Regions from separate parts of the Psychrobacillus sp. FSL H8-0484 genome, predicted to be linked through region 1. Evidence: riboswitches for the same ligand, from Rfam matches in the RefSeq annotation. Region 1 holds a riboswitch; each other region holds the start of a gene.
What was found. A riboswitch is a leader RNA that binds a small molecule or an ion and turns the genes downstream of it on or off. The one in region 1 is predicted to bind thiamine pyrophosphate.
Positions count from the first base shown of each region.

Region 2: linked by a shared signal. The riboswitch ahead of MHH81_RS11545 (ABC transporter substrate-binding protein) and the one ahead of MHH81_RS01245 (YkoF family thiamine/hydroxymethylpyrimidine-binding protein) in region 1 are both predicted to bind thiamine pyrophosphate.
Region 3: linked by a shared signal. The riboswitch ahead of thiT (energy-coupled thiamine transporter ThiT) and the one ahead of MHH81_RS01245 (YkoF family thiamine/hydroxymethylpyrimidine-binding protein) in region 1 are both predicted to bind thiamine pyrophosphate.

Region 1 covers NZ_JBBOSZ010000001.1:238,642-240,910, forward strand. The annotation lists gene MHH81_RS01235 (ABC transporter ATP-binding protein) at 1-226, opposite strand, end outside; gene MHH81_RS01240 (ECF transporter S component) at 186-764, opposite strand; gene MHH81_RS01245 (YkoF family thiamine/hydroxymethylpyrimidine-binding protein) at 769-1,353, opposite strand; TPP riboswitch at 1,429-1,536, opposite strand; gene MHH81_RS01250 (2-hydroxyacid dehydrogenase) at 1,624-2,269, shown strand, end outside.
Region 2 covers NZ_JBBOSZ010000001.1:2,391,957-2,394,225, reverse strand. The annotation lists gene MHH81_RS11545 (ABC transporter substrate-binding protein) at 1-815, opposite strand, end outside; TPP riboswitch at 890-999, opposite strand; gene MHH81_RS11540 (GNAT family N-acetyltransferase) at 1,228-1,764, opposite strand; gene MHH81_RS11535 (carboxylesterase/lipase family protein) at 2,143-2,269, shown strand, end outside.
Region 3 covers NZ_JBBOSZ010000001.1:3,392,654-3,394,922, forward strand. The annotation lists gene map (type I methionyl aminopeptidase) at 1-716, opposite strand, end outside; gene thiT (energy-coupled thiamine transporter ThiT) at 764-1,345, opposite strand; TPP riboswitch at 1,408-1,499, opposite strand; gene MHH81_RS16710 (M20 family metallopeptidase) at 1,603-2,269, shown strand, end outside.

The DNA.
Region 1 (2,269 bases):
ACAAAACACCATCGCAATTATCAGGATACAAGCGATTACACAAATAAAGTAACGTCGTTTTTCCACAACCACTAGGTCCGGTGATGACCACTCGTTCACCACGCTGAACAGAAAAGGAGAAATCCTCCAATATCCATTTCTCCTCATCTGGATAACGAAAACTTACCTGTTCAAACTGAATGACATCATGCACGAACATCACCTTTTTTAGGGCGTGAAATTGCATAGCCTCTTAGCGACCCAGTCGCAAGCAATCCGTCGGCAACCCCTTTTCCGCCAACACCTGCAAGTAAAGCTCCACTCAAAATTCGAATACCTAACATGAGCGCGACATAACCAGTACTATACACCGTAAATCCACCTAACAAGTACCCATAGACAAAGCTAAATACAGATGATCCAACACCAGCTAGCATCAATACCCACAGATCAAAGCGTTTATAACGAGTTGCAGCAAATACGGCCTCGGCACCTAAACCTTGGATAACTCCTGAAAGTATTAACCTCGGACCAACTGCATTTCCAAGCAACACTTCAATAGCCGCTGCAATCGTCTCTGAAATCACCGCCGCACCAGGCTTGCGAATAATATACATACAAATAATCGATACGATAAACCAGATTCCGAAAATCCATTCATACGCAATTGGCCCAATAAAACCTGCCCAAATATTCCCTACATGTAAGAATAGTAGATACACGATTCCAAACACGGCTGCAAATAAAGACATGAGTACAATCTCTTTTAACTTCCAAGATTTCAACATATTAAAGACCTCCGTGCGAAGGACTATTTATACTCATCGAAACCGTCATCACTAAATGCTTATGTTCTTCTGAGCGGGCGTGCGTAAATGTCTCTTCGTAAAACGCAAACACATCATGAATGTCTCCATGAATTCCACTTGCGTAATGCATGGACTCATTGTAAACGCCTCGTTCTTTTGCGCGGTCAATTTCTTTATAAATAACATCCATGTAATCAGGATTATTCATTGGATAAAGTGCAAATTGAGAAGAAACGTATTGCTTCGTCAAATCTTTATTCGTTATTTCATCACCCTTATCTAAATACACGTCTCCAGCAGTATCGCCAGGGCAACCTGCAGAAAAAGTACCAGATAAAGCAACATGCACACCTGTTTTAGAAGCGTGTAAAGTGATTGCTTTTGCCACGTTAAACACATGCACTTGCTTCCCACGAATCACTGTTGATACATCATCTGTGTGCATCCAAACATTTGAAGTATCTGTTTCTTGTAGTGCTCCTTTTATTACTGAAATAAAATCATTGGTCATCGGATGTAACGAAAAACGAAATCCGACGATTGGGCTTAAACCACATTGCATCATAAAACCTCCTAAATTTTTTCATAAAAAAAGACCACATCCGTGAAGATGCAGCCACTTATCCAATATAAAAAAATTCGGAAAGTCACCGCACTTCCTCACGCAGGTATTATCCTGATCGAGTAATAAGGGATCGGAGCTAAAAAGCTCTCATCACAGCCAAAGTGGGCACCCCTAGTGCAGAAAACGGTATGTAGTTTTTTTAATGTGCCCCCAGTATACCCTACGAAATTAGCATTGTAAATGCAGTTGCAAAATTTCATACTTTCGTCCATGCTTAAGCTATCAGAATATTTGGAGGTTGCAAATTTGAAAAAAATATTAATTACGCGCAAGTTACCAGATGAAGTTGTGAACCCATTAAGGGAAAAATTTGAAGTAAAGATGTGGCATAGTGATGATGTGCAGATGACTTATGAGGAGTTAAAGTTAGAAGCAAAAGATGCTCATGCAATTTGGACTATGCTTTCTGATAAAGTGGATCGAGCACTTATTGAAAGTTTGCCAAATTTAAAATTGATTAGTAATTTAGGGGTTGGATACAATAATATCGATGTTGACGCAGCAAAAGAGCATGGAATTATCGTAACAAATACTCCAGGGGTTTTAACAGAAACTACTGCAGATTTAGCATTTTCTTTACTTCTAGCTACTGCTCGTCGTGTAATGGAGGCAGAACGTGATATTCGTGCAGGTAAGTGGAAGTCACGGTCACCAATGCAGTATACAGGGATGGATGTTTTTGGTGCAACCCTTGGTATCATTGGAATGGGGCGCATCGGAGAAGCCGTTGCAAGACGAGCAAAAGGTTTTGATATGAATGTTCTTTACCATAATCGAACAAGAAAAATGGAATCCGAGGAAAAATACGGTTTTACGTATGCAGAATTAGATACATTGCTGAAGGAATCAGATTTCA
Region 2 (2,269 bases), 2.2 Mb from region 1:
AAGTCAGGCACTTCTTTAATTAAAATGTCGGCAGCATCGGATGGATGTTTAATAGAAAATTCATATCCTTTGGATGCAGCTTTTACAAAAGCTTTTACTGTATCTGGGTTTTCTTTAATCATATTTTCATTAGTTGAGAGAACTGGCGTGTAATAATCAAGTTTATCAGAGTAGTCTGTTAAATATACCATGTTGAGCTTTTCTCCACGCAGCTCTGCCTCTACACCAGTCCAACCATAATAAATCCATGCGAAATCGATGTCTCGTTTCACAGCTGTAAAGAAATCAGTATCTCCCATATTAACAAACGAGACTTTATTTACATCAGCATTCTCTTCTTGCATCAAGGAAGAAATAACAGATTTTTCAACAGGTGATCCCCAGCCCCCATATGTTTTACCTACAAAGTCTTTTGGTGTAACAATGTTCTTCGCAGCTGGTGAGGCAAAACCAGATGTATTATGTTGAATGATGGCTGCAATGGAAACAAGAGGAACATCTTGTATACGTGCCTGTGTGATTGATTCTTGATAGCTTATGCCAAACTCAGATTTGCCTGAAGCCACAAGCTGATCTGCTCCAGCATCACCCGGCATAATGATGTCCACATCTAATCCTTCGTCTTCAAAATAGCCTTTTTCTTTTGCCACATATAAACCGGTATGATTCGTGTTTGGTGTCCAATCAAGTACGACAGATACCTTTTTAAGAGAGTTTGTGTCTTTCTTTTTCGTTTCCGTTTCCGTTGCTGATTTCGGATTACTACAACCTGCAAGTATTAATAAAGAACATAATACAATTAACCACTTTTTCATTTCTAATCCTCCTATTTACATAATAAAAAGCACCCTAGGGGAGAACCTAGGGCGCATATAAGTAAACAAAGTTAATTGTTCAAGATAATGTTCCCTCCGCTGGTATCAACCAGATCAGGTTCTAAGAGTCAACATCTCAAGGATGTAATCTCAACCGGCAACACCGGTCCCCCCACAATTCTAACTATTAAATTATATTCCAAACTCATTATAACAGAATCCTTTATTTTGACTAGTGTAAAATATGGGAATTTGGTGAAGAGGGGTGAAAAGAAGAAATGATTATTTTAGAAGAGATTTTGATAATAGAGTGAGGTCTACTGGCTTGTAAAAAATAATAATCAAAAAAGATAGAGCAAGGCATATAAATGAACCTCACTCTATCTTTCTAAATGATTATCAAAATTTTAGATTACTGCACTTTAGTTGAAAGTAAGGAGTATACGTTCGTATCATACGGAACATTATTTTGATACATATAATTTCTAAGAACCCCTTCTTTTTCAAACCCTAATTTTTCTAACAACACATTGGATGCATTATTTTCAGTAAAAACAACAGCTCCAATTCGAGTTAAATTTAGCTCATTAAATCCGTATGATAGAACTTTTTTAACCGCTTCAGTGGCATACCCATTTCCCCATTGTGCAGGCAAAATTGCATAAGCTATTTCTGCTCTCTTATGCTCAGAAGACCATCCATGAAATCCAATGGTTCCAATAATTCCTTCTGTTCCTTTTATCTCAATTCCCCATTTAATCCCTTGTTTTTCCTTATAGCTATTTGAAAAATTCCTAACAATATTTTTAACTTGTTCTATATTTGTTAATGGATTTTGCCCATAGTAACGTAATACATCTTCATTTGAAAAGCAATTCAAAATCCCTTGTGCATCGTCTTCTATTAGTTCTCTCAAAATTAGCCTTTCTGTTTCTAACACAGGAAACATTCTCCCACTCCTTTTTATACAAACATATTATTGTTTACACATTATTACAACATTATTGTAATAATTATTTTTAGGATCAATACCAAAGTCTGTTCTTGATATTAAAATCTGGTTAAGAACAGCAGCATTGGCAATGTATCGGGAAAGTAACCGGTAAGAATTTAGATATGATTAAGATAGAAGTTCTACTCTATACTGCACTAGCTATACATTTGTCAAAAGCCTTGATTGTGCGGCTATTTAGCTTAATTAGTTGGCATCATTGATTATATTTGTTAAATACTAAACTAACAGTTGTTAGAATTTTCCGATAAATGTATAATGAACAAAAGGATTCCACTTGAATTAACACATATTCAAAGTGAAAGGAGCAAGTGAATGCAGATTAAAGAAGGACCTTTAGTGGAAACAACGGCAGGATGGATTGAAGGTATACGGTTATCGAAAGTGGATAAGTATTTAGGAATTCCCTATGCTGCACCACCGATTGGACAGTTGCGATGGA
Region 3 (2,269 bases), 3.2 Mb from region 1:
TTTGTAACGATAATCGTGTGCTCAATTTGCGCAACTAATGATTTATCTGGTGTCACAAATGTCCAGCCATCTCCCGATTCGACAATATGCTCTGCTTTTTCAGAGATAAAAGGCTCTACTGCAAGTACCATGCCCTCTTTTAAAATCGTTGGATCCCAAGCATCGTAGTAATTCAATACATGTTGAGGTGCTTCATGTAGGGATTTCCCTATTCCATGACCAGTTAGATTCATGATTACATGTAAACCATTATCCTTTGCTTCTCTTGCAACAGCTTTCCCGATTTGATTTAAACGGGCACCTGCTTTTACTTTTAACATCGCACGATTAAATGCACTCTCTGCTACTGCACATAATTTTTCTTTTTCCGGATAACCTTCTCCAACGACAAAAGAAATACCTGTATCCGCAAAATACCCATCCAAAGAACCTGATACATCAATATTAACCATATCGCCTTCTTTAATAACACGTGAACCTGGAATACCATGTGCCACTTCTTCGTTCACACTAATACAAGTATATCCTGGGAAATCATATTCTCCCATAGGTCCTGAAATCGCGCCATTTTCTTTGAAGAGCTTGCCACCGATTTCATCGATTTCTTTAGTTGTGATACCAGGTTTAGTTGCAGCTTTCATTACCTCTCGAACTTCCGCAACAATACGCCCTATTTTTTTTAACGCCTCTAACTCTTCATTTGTTTGTACAATCATCTTATAAGATCCCTTCTTCACTTAACTGTACAATAATCATATCATATTTATGCTTTATTCGGCAGTACCAGGCGTGGAGCTTTTACGAACAAAATCACACAGATAAATGCCGCCAGTAAAAATACTGGAATCATATAAGTAGAATTATATATTAGCGAATATAAAATTACATTTTGATCACCAGCAAATTCTCCAAAGAACAGTATCCCAGAAAGGACATGTGCAAGGTAACGAAGAAATGCTGCAATGAATGCTCCTGCAATTACAGCAGTAGCCATCTTCATCTTATCCTTTTGTTCAAACGCTTTCATAAATGCAGGTCTTAATAATCCAGCAAATCCAGCTACCATAAATGCAATAAAGTAGTCAATTGCTACTTGTATAATAACGATTTCAAAAGACAACGGTGCAGCATAAAAACGACCTGTAACTACTTGTAGTAGTCCAATTAAAAAACCAGTAATAAGGCCAGCTACTATTCCACGACGAAAAGCTATTAAAATAACTGGAACAAGTACAAAGGTAACAGTCCCACCTTGTGGCATTCCAAATCCTAACATATCTAATACATATCCAAGTGCTGCAAAAATAGCTATTTCTACCAATAACAATACACGTTGATTTTTCATTGTAATCTCCTTTTTTGACCACAAAAAAACGACACCGGGATAGACCCAGACATCGCGCGATTGTCAGTTTCCATCCACATCCCTACGCAAGCATGAACTTACAGGTTCTAAGGGTACTATCTCAGCCGCTTAAGCGACGCCCCTTGTGGTTATGAATTATTTAGTTCGAGTTCATTGTAGCTGAATGAAGTAAGCAATGCAACCCCTTATGTTATCATTGTGATACTATTATGAATTTAATATAAGGGGTGTTTGGAATGATTAACTTATTGAAAAATCTAATTCGCATAAAGAGTGACGACGTACAAGGAGCAAACGAAGCACTATTATTTTGTAAAGCATGGCTCGAGGAAAGAGATATCGCTCCAATAATATATGAGCATGACTCTCAGCTTATGCTTATTGCGGAGATAGGAAGCGGTGACGAATGTATCGTTTGGAATGGTCACGTGGATGTAGTCCCTGGAAATCCAACACAATTTCAACCATATGTAGAGGGAGATTATTTATATGGACGTGGCTCTGCAGATATGAAAGCTGGTGTAGCTGCTATGATGGATGCATTTTATGAGCTCTCCAAAAATCCTCTGAAGTTATCCAAAAAAATTCAACTTCATCTAGTAACAGATGAAGAAACAGGCGGAAATACTTCTCAATATCTAGTAAGCAAAGGTTATAACGGTAATTTTGTTATTTGCGGAGAGCCTACACATTTACATATCGGACTTCAAGCAAAGGGGATTGTACAATTAGATATCGTGCTTAAAGGAAAATCCAGTCATGGAAGTCGTCCTTGGGAAGGGGTCAATGCAATTGAAAAAGCATTTGCATTTGATCAAGAAATGCGAAAACTATCCTTTTTAACGGCAAGTAGTATGTTTTATGATTATCCCTCACTAAATTTGGCAAAAATACATGCAGGAG